Regions from separate parts of the Mesorhizobium sp. RCAM 06353 genome, predicted to be linked through region 1. Evidence: riboswitches for the same ligand, from Rfam matches in the RefSeq annotation. Region 1 holds a riboswitch; each other region holds the start of a gene.

Region 1 (3,200 bases):
GGCCACGATATCCGCCGGCGTCTGCCGCAGATCGACCGGCTCGGCGAGATCGTCGAGCGAGGCGGAGGTCGTGGTGAGGATGTGCATCGCGGCCCGTGTCTGAGATCAGCCGGCGAGTATACGCTCGATCGCCGGGCGGTTCAGCCCCTTGAGGCCGATGACGACGAGGCGCGAGCGGCGGTCGTCGGCGGCGGTCCAGGCGCGGTCATAGTAATGATTGACGCGCGGGCCGACGGCTTGCAGCAAAAGCCGCATCGGCTTGCCGCCGACCTCGACGAAGCCTTTGACGCGCAGCACGTTTTCCTGCTCGGCGGCGGTGGCGACGCGTTTTGCCAGCTCGTCCGGATTGGCGATCGAGGCAATGTCGACGATGAAGGTGTCGAAATCGTCATGCTCGTGGTCGAACGCACCGTCATGATGGGACTTGCGGTTCTCGATGTCGTCCTCGACGGCGAGACCGAGCCCGAGCAACACCGAGGGATCGACCTTGCCATGCGACGTCGGCACGATCTTCACGGCGCGGGCGGAGTGTTCGCCGATGATGGCGTTGGCGCGGGCCGAACCTGCGGCGTCCATCAAATCGCTCTTCGACAGGATGATCAGATCGGCGCAGGCGATCTGGTCCTCGAATACCTCCTCGACCGGATCGTCATGGTCGAGGCTGTCATCCCCGGCGCGCTGCGCCTGCAAGGCGTCCATGTCGTTGGCGACGCGGCCTTCGGCCAGCGCCGGGCCGTCGACCACGGCAATGACGCCATCGACGGTTACGCGGCTCTTCACGCTTGGCCACTGGAAAGCCTGGACCAGCGGCTTGGGCAGAGCGAGGCCCGAGGTTTCGATCAGGATGTGGTCGACCTTCGGCGTCAGCGACAGGATTTTGTCGAGCGCCGGCACGAAATCGTCGGCGACGGTGCAGCAGATGCAGCCATTGGCGAGTTCGACGATGTTTTCCTCCGGGCAGGTGTCGATGCCGCAGCCTTTCAGGATTTCGCCGTCGATGCCGATATCGCCGAACTCGTTGACGATGATCGCAATGCGCTTGCCGCCGGCATTTTCCAGGAGATGGCGGACCAGCGTCGTCTTGCCGGCGCCGAGGAAGCCGGTGACGACGGTGCAGGGGACGCGGGAGACGGAAGCGGTCATGGTCAATCCTTCAGCATGTCGAGAGGTGGAATGCGGGCAACGAGGCCGCGCTTGAGCGAATCGGGCCGGCCGCGCCATGGGATGAGGCCGTCGGTCGAGGTGGCGAAGAGCTTTGCGCCGGTGACGAGGTCGGCGCCGCTGGTCAGCGTCAAGTCGCCGAACACATAGCTCCAGCAGCCGTCGCGCAGGATGGCAGCACTAAGGCGATGCTTGCAATTGCCGAGGCATTCAACCGTGCGAACGCGGATAGTGTCGGCCGCTGCGGCTTGGCGCGTATCTTCAGCCAAAAGTTCGCCGGCGCGGGGATGGGCATCCGAGCCGGATTCATCGCGGCAGGAGGCGCAAACAATGACGGTGACGCCGGCCAAAGCATCACTGTTGGCGGACGGAATATCCGCTGTGCCAGCCGAAAAACTGCTGTTCTGGTCCAAAAACCGGGCTCCTTGCCCGGAAACCCGCCGGGCGATCGGATTCTTCTGTCGCAGACGGCAGGTCTCCTGGCTCGCGAGTCATCGCCCTCGGTAGCCGCCTTCCCGGGAACCTCCCAGTGGCTTTCGGCCTTGGCTCTTCGCTTACAGTTGCGGGGACAGCCGCGGATTTGAGATCGAAATCCCGCACCGCATTCCCTCTTAGCCCCTGCCGTTGCGGGCAAGGGACCGTCTGGACCGGATTTAGGCTTTTGCAGGCAGCGGTGTCAACGCATGGCTACGACATGGCGATGTCGGCAAGAGGCTGTCATCTTCCAGCTTCCGGCAGTGCCAGGATAACCTGCCGGATAGCTTGATAGCCATCGCCATAGTCCCAGTCATGATCGACAGCCAGATTCTGTCCTTCTTGCCAAACCACGTTGTCCAGAAGGACTTCGGCACTAATAAGCGTGCCGTTCAAGCCTGCCAGAAAGGTCCGTACAAAATGGCTTCCAGGGGGTACCGAAGCTGTGAACAGCTTTTCCAGCTTGGCATAGAATGCTGGATAGCTTGGGGTCAGCGAGCATAGCTCGGTAGTGGCCTGGGAAATGACCGGTCCGCCATAGATTTTCCAGCGGGCATTGTTGCGCCAGATCTTCCAACTGGCGCTGCTTCGCTGCCAAATCTCTACATCGGCCTGCATGTTGTCGCACACATGATCAGCCAGCCCCTCAATGGCCACGTGGAAAACACCACGGAGAAATTTTTCAAACGCCTGATTCAATTCTTGTTCGCGCGTGTCACCGAAGCCAGCAAAGGATTCGATGACCGGCTGAACATCAAGCAACGGAGAGAATATGTAGATTTCAAGAACCAGCCGGTCAGAGCCCGTCTCGAACACCTCAGCCTCAAACCGAAGTTGCCCCGACTGGAGCGTAACGTCCTGCTCTCTACGTACTGCATCCATTCCATGTGCAATCAGCGCACCATGGATCATGTCGAGCACTTTGTGCGATGCCATTGCAAAATCTACCGGGCTTCTTGGAGCGTCTATGACAGAGGCCGTGGAGGTTGACCATCTCTCTGACTGGCCAGCGCCGGCCCCAGCCCACCGGCCGGCGTCACTTCCATGCGTTCAAGGCCGAGCCAGCCCTGCATCTGCTTCAGTTCCTCGAACAGTTGCGCGGCGGTTTCAGGCGGCGCACCGGGCTCGGGGTAGGCCGCGTGCACGCGCAGGACGCTCGCCGGCCGGTCGGCTCTAAGGTCGACGCGTGCGACGATCCGGTCGCCGAGCAGGAAGGGCAGGACATAATAGCCGTACTGCCGCTTTTCGGCCGGTGTGTAGATCTCGATGCGGTAATGGAAATTGAAGAGGCGTTCAGAGCGCGAGCGTTCGAAGACGACCGGGTCGAAGGGCGCCAGCAAGGCGCGCGCCTCGATTTTTCGGGGCAGGCGGGCGTCCTTATAGAGGTAAGCCGGCTTGTCCCAGCCTTCGACACGCACCGGCACCAGCTCGCCGGCCTCGACCAATTCCTCCAGCCGGCCCTTCATGTCGGCCGGCGACAGGCGGAAATAGTCGCGCAAATCGCCTGATGTCGCGACGCCGTGGGCGCGGGCGGAGATGCGCAGCAATTCGCGGTGTGCGTCCAC
Region 2 (3,200 bases), 3.2 Mb from region 1:
TCACGCCGGAACCGGCCGAAATGAACAGATATTTGGCCGCCGGGTGGCTGTGCAGCGAAAAGTCGCCCGCCGGCCCATAGGCCTTGACGTGCGAGCCGGGCTTCAGATGATCGAACATCCAGCGCGTGCCGATGCTGCCGGCCTGCGCCTTCACCGTCACGGCGATCGAGAATGGTCGCGACGGCGAGGACGACAGCGTATAGGTGCGCATCAGCGGCCCGTCCGACGTCGGCAGTTCCAGCGTCACGAACTGGCCCGGCTTGTAGCGGAACCAGGTCTGGTTGTCGGAGCGGAAGGTGAAGGTCTTGACGTCAGGCGCCTCGTCGCTGACGCCGATCACTTCCAGCACCTGCAGCCTGTCGTTCCAGGGCGCCATCTGGTCGAGATGGCGATAGAGGCCAAGATCAGTCATCGCGTTCATCCCTCAACCTCTCAGGCGACACTGCGCAGAGCCGGCCTGCCGTCTCCAGCAAGGCGCGGGCCGATGAAGCGCGCGTACCAGTCGACGAACTGGATCACGCCGCCCTCATGGAGTTCGGAATAGGGGCCGGGTTCATAGGCCGGCGACAGGATGCCGAAGGCGTTTTCCTCGACGATGCGGCGGTCCTGGTCGTTGGTCTCGGTCCAGACATGGGTGAGTTCGGCAAGATCGTAATCAACGCCCTCGACCGCATCCTTGTGAACCAGCCATTTGGTCGTCACTGCCGTTTCCGTGGCGCTGATCGGCAGCACGCGGAAGGTGACGGCATGGTCGATGAGGATATGGTTCCAGGTCGTCGGATAGTGATAGTGCATCAAGGTGCCGATACGGTCGGCGGAGACTGTGTCGGAGAGGTTCTTCTTCACCGCCCGCTTGCCGGTCATGGTGTAGCTGACGGCATCGCGCAGCAGCGGCGCGCGGGTGGCGCGGTATTGCCCGGCCGGGTCGATACGGAACTTGCTCGGCAGGCCGGCTGCCTCGCATTTCGCCCAATGCGCCAGCATCTCCGGGTCGCTGTCGGCGCCTTGCACACCGGTCACTGTCGGGGCTTCCGGGAAGGTCTTGCACAGCTCCGGATGATTGCCGGCGCAATGGTAGCACTCGCGGTTGTTTTCCCAGACCAGCTTCCAGTTGCCCTTTTCGACGATGGTGCTTTCGAAGGCTATCTTCGCTTCGCTGAGCCGGTGCGGCTTGAGATAGGGCTCGATCATCGCCCGCATCGGTGCGAAGTCGGCGGGCTCCTTGGCCAGGCAGATAAAGATATAGCCGGCCACGCTTTCGCAGGCGACCGGCTTCAGGCTGAACTGGCTCTTGTCGAAACCATCTGCCATCTGGCGGGCAAACAGCAGCCTTCCGTCCAGCTCATAGGTCCACTGGTGATAGGGACAGACCAGTTTGGCGGCCATGCCCTTGTCGGTGTTGCAGACGCGGCTGCCGCGATGGCGGCAGGAATTGTGAAAGGCGTTGATCTTGCCTTGCTGGTCGCGCACCAGCACGACCGGATAGTCGCCGATCTGTACGGTGATGAAGCTGCCGGGCTTCGGCAGTTCGCAATCATGGCCGATGAACAGCCAGTCGCGATACCAGATCAGCTCCATGTCCAGTTTGAAGAAATCGGGATCCGTGTAGAAGGGCTGCTCGAGCGAGAAGCCGTCCCTGCGGCTGTTCAAGAGCCTCAGCATGTCGTTGCGCGTATCCATGTCCTGTCCTCATACTTCAAGGACTGAACTGGTGGTGATTGAGGAAGGATTAGGCGCAGACCGGCGAAAGCCGACATGCGCCATCCGCCTCTTGACCGCCCACCGCGATCAGTCGAGTTCTAGAAATCTCGGGCTGGTTTCCGGGCTCTGGAGTGTCCTTGCGGACGATCGCGACACCTTCCCAGGCTTTCGCCCAGTGGTCTCCCGTTGCGACTTGAACTCCACCACCGTTGCGGGGGCAGCGCCGGATTCTGACCGGCTTCCCAATTCTCCGCTCCATCGTCACGAAGCGGCACCTGAGATGACGTGATCTAATCACGACAGCGCTTGCGACATCGGCATGAAAGCGACATCGCATCCATGTGGCGCGACACGCATGCACAATGATCGGGTCAAGAACCGCGGTCGCAAAATCGTCGCGGTGACGGCTGTACCGGCTATCAAAATCGATCCGGAACGGGGGAAAAAAGGTTAACGGTTTCGAAAAGTGACTATTAGCAGATTCTAAAATCGAACCGAACGGTTCGTTTCTGTTGACGGTGCGTGCAGGACGGTGTGAACGCTGAGCCTCCGATACAGTTGGTGATCGCAGCGCTGGTTTTGACTAACGGTTTGATATCAAAACGAAAAATGTTCGCCAAAGAGGGCCCTGGTACAATTTCAAGTGGTGGATACTTGGTCCACACGGAACAACTTCGTGATTGGAAACGGCCAGCTGGCTTTCCCACATCGGGGCTGTCCGAACGACGCGATTTTAATCCCAAGACACGCCGCTAGACGGACGGAAAAAATACTGGAGTACCCAAAATGAAAAAGATTGTTCTCACTGCCGCCGCCCTTCTGGCCATTTCCGGCAGCGCCTTCGCTGGTAGCGACCACTATGGTTCGAATGCCCCTGCAGCCACCGCTGCTGTCGACAGCTCATACACCGCTTCGGTCAAGAAGTCGGAACCGGCTGCTCAGACGCCTGTCCAGGGCGCCGACCGCAACCTCTTCGGCAACAACTAACAGCCGATCCCCAGCAGGCGGCGGGCTTGGTTCGCCGCCCTGGCGACACTTGAAGAATTCAGGAGACTTGAAATGAAGAAGATCATCCTTGCTGCCGCCGCCGTTCTGGCGATCTCCGGCAGCGCTTTCGCCGGCAGCGACAATTACGGCTCCAACGGCGCCAACCAGCCCGCCGCGACTTCGGTTGACAACTCGCGCACGGCTTCGATCCGTGAAAGCGGCTCGCCAGTCTACAAGCTGCTCAATTCGTCGGGCGACGCACAGAAGTCCGCGCCTCAGGGCAGCGACCGGAACCTCTTCGGCAACCACTAACAGCCGAAGCCAATTCCAAAAAGAGCGGCGGGCCATGCCCGCCGCTCTTTTTTGCGCCGTCGAGACGGGTTCTGTCTTAAGCCGCTTTTGCTTCCGGCTTCTGGAGTGCGAAGGAATGTCCGTCCGTGTCGAAGATATGCAGGTCTTCGCCATTGGCGCTCAGCCGCAACGTCGAGCCGCGCTTGACCTCGACGTTGCCA
Region 3 (3,200 bases), 1.6 Mb from region 1:
GGCGCCGGCTCGATGGTCGGCACCGTGGCCGGCACCATCATGCTCGGCGCGCTGGCCAACATCCTTCAGCTCAACAACATCACACCCGCCATTCAACTGCTCGCGACCGCCGCGATCATCGTGCTGGCGGCAGTCATTCAATCCCTCGTTCGCCGCCGCGAGGGTTTGGGTCGTTAGGAGGAAGGCGGCAGCAAGTGGAAGTCAGTCAACCAAGGTCTGGCCCCCCGGCCCGACGAGGAGGAGAGTGAATATGAAAACCATAAGACAAAGCCGCACCCTCAAGGCCGTGCTCCTGGCAGGTGCCGGCCTGTGCATCGCGGGAGCCGCCCAGGCTGCCGAACCGTTGGTCAAGGCCTGCGCCAAAGACGGCCAGTTCATCATCGGCTTTTCACAGGCGAACAATGCCGAGCCCTACCGCCAGCATGTCAATGACGAGCTGACGGCGGCCGCCAAGGAAGTGCCGGGCTTCACGTTGCAGATCGCCGACGGCGCTGGCAACGTCAACACGCAGACCTCGCAGGTCGACAACTTCATCACCCAGAAAGTCGATCTCTTGCTGATCTCGCCCTTCGAGGCGGCACCGCTGACACCGGCGGTGAAGCGCGCCATGGATGCCGGCATCCCGGTCATCGAACTCGACCGCAAGACGGTCGGCGATCCCGGCAAGGACTACACCGCCTTCATCGGCGGCGACAATTACAAGATCGCGCTCGAAGCGGGCAAATACACCGCCAAGACCTTGCTGCCGGAGGGCGGCGAAGCAGCGGTGCTCGAAGGATTGCCAAGCTCCACACCGGCCGTCGAGCGGCTGAATGGCTTCAAGGACGGCGTCAAGGAGAATGCCAAGATCCAGGTCGTCGCCGAGCAGGCCGCCGACTGGGTGCCGGATAAAGCCCAGACCGCTTTCTCGGCCATGTTGCAGGCGCATCCCGACATCAAGGTGCTCTACGCCTCGAACGACATGATGGCGGCCGGCGCGCTGCTTGCCGCCAAGGGCGCCGGCAAGGACGTTAAGATCATCGGTACTGATGGCTTGCCAGGCCCGGCAGGCGGCATCGAAGCCGTCGCCAAGGGTGACTGGGCGGCGACCTTCACCTACCCGACAGGTGCGAAGGAAGCGATCGAGATGTCGAAGAAAATCTTGCTTGATTGCGCCACTTCGGTGGATACGACGGTCACTGTCGAGACGACAGCGATCACGCCAGAGAACGCCAAGCAGCTGTCAGGTAAGTAAGCACGTCTGCCTGCAGACTATCCGATCCGGGGCGGAGTTCACGTGAACTCCGCCCCGTCTGCGTCCGCAACCTTCAGCGATAGTTCGAAGGGTTGTGGCAAGGGATTGACATCAACAGAGGGAATCTCTTAAATCGTTCTGTTATTACATTACAGATAGAGATATAGCAAGCCGCTATCTGATGAGGCCGCAGGATGCCGGTGCCGCGATGGTGACAGGACCAGTCGAAAAGAATCGTTGCGATGCGCTCGGGGCAAAACTACGATGGCCCGGTGATGGTCCCCGCGCCGAAAGGCAAGGGGTGAAAAGGGAACACGGTGAGACCCTCAAGGTCGAGACCGTGGCTGCCCCCGCAACTGTAAGCGGTGAGCAAGATCCGACATGCCACTGGCCGGCAAGGCTGGGAAGGCAGGATTGAGCCGAGACCCGCGAGCCAGGAGACCTGCCATCACTGAGTTGACCGGACGGGGTGTGCCGGGAGGAAACGTGGACGTCGGTCTTGTCGGCCGGCTCGCCAACATCCTTCCGTCGCCAGTTTTGGAAAGTGACGGAAAGTTGGACGGCGCCATCGATCATCGCATCATCGTGTGCACGCTTTGCCGTGACGTTCCGACAGGGATCAGGTCGGGCGAAAGCCTATGCGCCGATTTGCGGTCCCGGCTCGCGGCCCACCATGAACCCGCTGTGGCGCTCGGCTTCACGGTTGAAGGCGTCGAATGCATGGCGGGCTGCGCGCGACCGCTGACGGTAGCCTTCCAGGCGCCGGGCAAGGCCGCCTATCTCTTCGGCTCCATCGACGCCGAGGCCGACGCCGGCGATCTCGTGCGATTTGCCAGGCTCTATGCATCGCTGGCAGACGGCTGGTGCAATTCCGGACAACGTCCGCCGCGACTGGCCGGCAAGACGCTGGCCCGTATCCCGGCACCGGCCAAGCCTGTGGATGGGAACCGATGACAACGCCACTCCTCGAAGCCCGCGACCTCGGCGCGACAGCGAATGGCCGGGCTCTGGTCCATGCGGTCAGCCTGTCCGTTGCCGCTGGTGATCGCCTCGCCATTATCGGCCCCAACGGCGCCGGCAAGACGACGCTGCTGCGCATGCTGTCGGGCATGCTCAGGCCAAGTTCCGGCGAGATGAAGCTTGGTGGGCGCCGCCTCGACAGGATCTCGACCGCCGAACGGGCATTGCACATCGCCGTCGTCGGCCAGACCGACCAGCCGGATCCGCGGCTGGCGGTGATCGACTATGTCGAGCTTGGCCGCGTCCCGCATGCCGGCCTGAGGCGCAGGAGCGAGGAACGCGACATTGTCGTGGACGCGCTGCGCCGGACCGGCTTGTTGCCGCTGCTTGGCCGCAGCATCGGCTCGCTGTCGGGCGGGGAACGCCAGCGCGCCCAGCTGGCGCGCGCCATCGCACAGGAACCGAAAGTGCTGTTCCTCGATGAGCCGACCAACCATCTCGACCCGCGCGCCCGAGGCGAGCTTATTGAACTTGTGGCCGGCTTCGGCATGACGGTGATCGCCGTGCTGCACGATCTGGCGTTGGTAGCGCCCTTCGCCACCAGGGTCGCGGTGATGCACGAAGCCCGGCTGCATGTGCTGGCGGCACCGCGCGAAGCGCTGACCCAAAAACTGATCCGCGAGATTTTCGGCGTCGACGTGTTTCGCCTGCGCCATCCCACCGAGGATCGCGAACTGACGGTGTTCGATGTTCCGAACCGCGCCGCGCCGCCATCCTGATCAAAACCATCCGTCATCCGCCGCTGTTCAACCAAGGTGCAAAATCCGTGAAACGTCTCGCTTTGTCGCTCGTCCTCTCGCTGCTGGCCTCGACGGCCTTCGCCTTCCCCGTCACCGTCGACAGCTGCGGCAAGTCGTTGACCTTCGACGCGCCACCCAAGCGCGCCGTCATCCACGATCTCAACATGGCCGAGATGGCCTTCGCGCTGAAGCTGCAGCCGTCGATC

What was found. Region 1 has a riboswitch for cobalamin ahead of AC56QX_RS19445 (DUF1636 family protein). Riboswitches for the same ligand answer to the same signal wherever they lie in the genome.
Region 2: another riboswitch for cobalamin. It lies ahead of AC56QX_RS03530 (aromatic ring-hydroxylating oxygenase subunit alpha); the one in region 1 lies ahead of AC56QX_RS19445 (DUF1636 family protein).
Region 3: another riboswitch for cobalamin. It lies ahead of AC56QX_RS27140 (DUF1636 family protein); the one in region 1 lies ahead of AC56QX_RS19445 (DUF1636 family protein).

What each region holds. Positions count from the first base shown of each region.
Region 1 covers NZ_CM185031.1:4,028,624-4,031,823, forward strand. The annotation lists partial or broken gene cobN (cobaltochelatase subunit CobN) at 1-87, opposite strand, end outside; gene cobW (cobalamin biosynthesis protein CobW) at 106-1,143, opposite strand; gene AC56QX_RS19445 (DUF1636 family protein) at 1,146-1,574, opposite strand; cobalamin riboswitch at 1,614-1,819, opposite strand; gene AC56QX_RS19450 (DUF6348 family protein) at 1,879-2,571, opposite strand; gene AC56QX_RS19455 (winged helix-turn-helix domain-containing protein) at 2,601-3,200, opposite strand, start outside.
Region 2 covers NZ_CM185031.1:794,013-797,212, reverse strand. The annotation lists gene AC56QX_RS03535 (FAD-binding oxidoreductase) at 1-412, opposite strand, end outside; gene AC56QX_RS03530 (aromatic ring-hydroxylating oxygenase subunit alpha) at 433-1,680, opposite strand; cobalamin riboswitch at 1,795-1,995, opposite strand; gene AC56QX_RS03525 (DUF680 domain-containing protein) at 2,488-2,688, shown strand; gene AC56QX_RS03520 (DUF680 domain-containing protein) at 2,761-3,000, shown strand; gene AC56QX_RS03515 (ABC transporter ATP-binding protein) at 3,077-3,200, opposite strand, start outside.
Region 3 covers NZ_CM185031.1:5,585,050-5,588,249, reverse strand. The annotation lists gene AC56QX_RS27150 (ABC transporter permease) at 1-177, shown strand, start outside; gene AC56QX_RS27145 (substrate-binding domain-containing protein) at 251-1,234, shown strand; cobalamin riboswitch at 1,494-1,698, shown strand; gene AC56QX_RS27140 (DUF1636 family protein) at 1,721-2,188, shown strand; gene AC56QX_RS27135 (ABC transporter ATP-binding protein) at 2,185-2,973, shown strand; gene AC56QX_RS27130 (ABC transporter substrate-binding protein) at 3,021-3,200, shown strand, end outside.